DNA from 2 places in the Kitasatospora sp. NPDC043949 genome. Region 1 is predicted to be linked to the other one. Evidence: riboswitches for the same ligand, from Rfam matches in the RefSeq annotation. Region 1 holds a riboswitch; the other holds the start of a gene.
What was found. A riboswitch is a leader RNA that binds a small molecule or an ion and turns the genes downstream of it on or off. The one in region 1 is predicted to bind glycine.
Positions count from the first base shown of each region.

Region 2: another riboswitch for glycine. It lies ahead of gcvT (glycine cleavage system aminomethyltransferase GcvT); the one in region 1 lies ahead of gcvP (aminomethyl-transferring glycine dehydrogenase).

Region 1 is NZ_JBWKEQ010000015.1:152,346-154,514, forward strand. Features, by position in the region: gene gcvP (aminomethyl-transferring glycine dehydrogenase) at 1-901, opposite strand, end outside; glycine riboswitch at 1,006-1,137, opposite strand; glycine riboswitch at 1,139-1,242, opposite strand; partial or broken gene AC07AL_RS15375 (PRC-barrel domain-containing protein) at 1,466-1,828, shown strand.
Region 2 is NZ_JBWKEQ010000008.1:40,124-42,292, forward strand. Features, by position in the region: gene AC07AL_RS09130 (enhanced serine sensitivity protein SseB C-terminal domain-containing protein) at 1-355, opposite strand, end outside; glycine riboswitch at 558-663, shown strand; gene gcvT (glycine cleavage system aminomethyltransferase GcvT) at 865-2,016, shown strand.

The sequences.
Region 1 (2,169 bases):
GGTAGCCGGCGTGCGGGCCGCCGAAGCCCATCGGCACGCCGAAGCGCTGCGAGGTGCCGCAGGCGATGTCGGCGCCGAGCGAGCCCGGCGAGGCGAGCAGGGTCAGCGCCAGCAGGTCTGCGGCGACCGCGACGATCGCTCCGAGGCCGTGCGCCTGCTCGATGACCGGGGTGAGGTCGCGGACCACACCGGTGGCGCCCGGGTACTGGAGCAGCACGCCGAAGACGCCGCGCTCGGCGATCTCGGCCGGGATGCCCTCGGACAGGTCGGCGACGACGACCTCGACACCGGTCGGCACCGCGCGGGTGTTGATCACCGCGGTGGTCTGCGGCAGGGTCTCGGCGTCGACTAGGAAGACGCCGCCCTTGACCTTGGTGACGCGGCGGGCGAGCGCCATCGCCTCGGCGGCCGCCGTGCCCTCGTCGAGCAGCGAGGAGCCGGAGGTCGGCAGGCCGGTCAGGTCGGAGACCAGGGTCTGGAAGTTGAGCAGCGCCTCCAGGCGGCCCTGGGAGATCTCCGGCTGGTACGGCGTGTAGGCGGTGTACCAGGCCGGGTTCTCCATGACGTTGCGCAGGATCACCGGCGGGGTGAAGGTGCCGTAGTAGCCCAGGCCGATCATCGGCTGGAGCACCTGGTTGCGGCTCGCCAGCTCGCGCAGTTCGGCGAGCACCTGCGCCTCGCTGCGGCCGCCGGGCAGGTCCAGGCCGGTGATGGAGCGGATCGCCTCGGGAACGGCGGTGGCGGCGAGTTCGTCCAGCGAGCCGTAGCCGATGGACGCCAGCATCTTCTGCTGCGCGGCGTCGTCGGGGCCGATGTGGCGGTTCTCGAAGGGGCTGGCCAGCTCAAGCTCGGTGAGGGTCGAGGCGCCGGTGGGGCGTCCCGCGTTCGGCTGGGCGTTCATGGTGGTCGAGGCCTCCTGGTCACGGACCGGCGGGGGTGCGCACGCCGACCGGCCGGAGCCGCTGCGGACAGCGGCTCGACCCGGGCGGGCGAACCCGACAGGCCTCCCCCTCTGTCATCGGGACCTGAGAGCTTCACCCGCACGGCGCGCTGTGGGCACGCCGCCGGCTTGCACCGTCGGTGAGGGTGGTGCCCGTCGGCTCCCTGCCGACGGTCCTGCCCTGCTTTCCAGAGTGACCTACCCCACACGGTACGGATGCCTGAGAGATTCCGGGGAGGAGTTGCTCCTTCGGCGCCCCGACCAGCGCTTTCCGTGGCCGGGGACTCTCCCGAGCGGGCTCGGCGGTCGCCGCCCAGGGTACCAGCGGCAGGCCCCCTGATCACGGTCGCGTCGGGTCGCTCGGGGTCTACGCGCGTCCCCCGGACGGTCCAGCCCGGAGCCCGTCCGGCGCACCCCGGTCGCGCCCGTCCGATTCATGGCCTTTGGTGTGAAGTGGCAGGCGGAACGGGTGCTCCGGCCACGGTCCTGCGGGAGTTCCGCAGGCGCAGCGCACTGGAGGAAAGAGTGCAAACCGATATCGATCCCCGGGACCTCATCGGCCACAAGGCGGTCGACCGCAACGGAGACAAGATCGGCACGGTCGACGAGGTCTACCTGGACGACGCCACCGGCCAGCCGGAGTGGGCAGCCGTCCGGACCGGCATCTTCGGCCGGGACGCCTTCGTCCCGCTCACCACCAGCGAGTTCTCCGGCGACGAGCTCCGGGTGCCGTACGACAAGTCGCTGGTGAAGGAGTCGCCGGACTTCGGCGTCGGCCAGCACCTGTCGCCCGCCCAGGAGCTCCAGCTCTACCGCTACTACGGCCTGGACACCCCGGCGAACGGCCGCCCGGTCGGTCGGGACGGTGACCGGCCCGTCAGTCGTGAGGGTGACCGGCCGGCCGGCCGCGAGAGTGACCGCCCGGTCGGCCGGGACGGCGACCGACCCGCGCGCCCCGACCTCGACTTCGGCACCACCTCGGCGCCCGAGCCCGTGAAGCCCATCGCCTTCCACTCCCTCGACCCCGCCCCGACCACCACCCCTGCCGACCCCACCGGCACCGCGACGGAGGTCAGCGTGCGGACCCTCAACACCCCCGCACCCGCGGCCGCCCCCACGACGACCGAGCCCAAGCCGCAACCCGCCCCGATCGTGACGACCACCGCGACCACGAACTCGGCCGTGGCCCCGCCGGCCTCGGAGCGCTCGACCGGTCCGGCCCCGTCGTC
Region 2 (2,169 bases), on a different contig from region 1:
CGATGCCCACGCCCAGCGGCAGCCCGCGGGCGAACTCCCAGACCGGCGCCACCGCGAAGGCCATCCCCGGCGCCTGCCGCAGGAACACCTCCTGCGAGGAGAACACCGGCACGTACGGCTCGCCGGCCAGCTCGATGGTCGGCAGGTCCAGCGCGGGCCCCCGCGGGTCGCCGCCGGCCGGCAGCGGGATCCACACCTGGCTGCGGGCCAGCACCTCGATCACCCGCGGCGTCGCACCCGGATCGCCCAGCGCGGCGGTCAGCACCTGCTCCAGCTCGTTGGCCGGCCACCCGCCGCCCGGCGGCGCCGACTCCGGCCCGCCCCACCCCTGCTGCTGCTCCACCGGGTACCCCATGCGCGCCTGATCCGCCCTCTGCCGGTCGGCCGCCCTCTGCTGCGCCGACGCGCAGCAGTCTAGGGCGCACGCCCCGGGGGCGCCGGTTCGCGGTGGCGCGGTGTGACCGGGTCCCCTCTCCCGTCGTCGGCGCGGACGTGCCATGATGTGCGCGTTCGACGGCGCGGCGCGCCGGCGGACCGACAACTCCATACCGGCCGCTCGAACCCGCGCGGGAGAGCCCGGAGTGCCCCGTCAGGCGGCACAGCCGGCGCCGAAGGAGCAACTCCTCCCCGGAATCTCTCAGGCCCCCTTACCGCACGGGTTAGGCACATCTGGAAAGTGGCGCACGGCCCTGTCGCGCGCCCACCCACGGTGCAAGCCACCATGCTGTCCTGGATGCTGGAAACAGCTGCGGGCAGGTGGGCGGTGAAGCTCTCAGGTTCGACGACAGATGGGGAGACCCACGCCGCCGCATGCCCGCGCGCAGGGTCGGCCCCCGAGCGGGTCCGGTTCCGGCGCGTGCACCCATGAGTGCCCAGACCGAGGAGTTCCAGGCCATGTCGTCCCTCCGCCTCACCGCGCTCGACGCGCTGCACCGCGCCCTCGGCGCGACCATGACCGACTTCGCCGGCTGGGACATGCCGCTGCGCTACGGCAGCGAGCGCGAGGAACACCTCGCCGTCCGCACCCGGGCCGGACTGTTCGACCTCTCCCACATGGGCGAGATCACCGTCACCGGCCAGCAGGCCGGCGAGATGCTGGACCACGCGCTGGTCGGCTTCGTCTCCGCGCTGGGCGTGCTGCGCGCCCGCTACACCATGATCTGCGCCGAGGACGGCGGCATCCTGGACGACCTGATCGTCTACCGCCTGCGCGAGGACGCCTTCCTGGTCGTCGCCAACGCCTCCAACGCCCAGCTGGTGCTGGACGAGCTGATCGCCCGCGCCAAGGGCTTCGACGCCGTCGTCACGGACGACCGCGACACCTACGCGCTGATCGCCGTCCAGGGCCCGGAGGCCACCGCGATCCTGGCCGGGACCACCGACGCCGACCTGCCCGGCCTGAAGTACTACGCGATCCTCCCGGCCCAGGTCGCCGGCCGCGACGTGCTGCTCGCCCGGACCGGCTACACCGGCGAGGACGGCTTCGAGATCTTCTGCAACCCGGGCGACGCCGAGGGGGTCTGGCAGGCGCTGACCGCCGCCGGCGAGGGCCGCGGCCTGGTCCCGTGCGGCCTGTCGTGCCGCGACACGCTGCGCCTGGAGGCCGGCATGCCGCTGTACGGGCACGAGCTCTCCACCGACCTGACCCCGTTCGACGCGGGCCTGGGCCGGGTCGTGCGCTTCGACAAGACCACCAACGAGGGCACCTTCGTCGGCCGCAAGGCGCTGGAGAAGGCCGCCGCCGAGGCCGAGGCCAACCCGCCGCGGGTGCTGGTCGGCCTGGTCTCCGAGGGCAAGCGCGTCCCGCGCGCCGAGTACACCGTGGTCTCCGCCGACGGCGCCCCGATCGGCCGGATCACCTCGGGCGCCCCGTCCCCGACCCTGGGCCGGCCGATCGCGATCGCCTACGTGGACGCGGCCCACGCCGCCCCCGGCACCGCCGTCGCGGTGGACGTGCGCGGCAAGCACGAGCCGGTCGAGGTCGTGGCGCTGCCGTTCTACAAGCGCGCCCGCTGAGGCCCCGCCCTCCCCGTAGACCCCGTGGACCCGGGCCTGCACCATGCCCGACCCGGGCTTGAGCCACGCCTGATCCACGCCTGATCCAGGTCTGACCCAGGCCTGGCCCAGGCCCGAACCACGCCTGATCCGCGTCGAAGCCGTCCGTGCGGC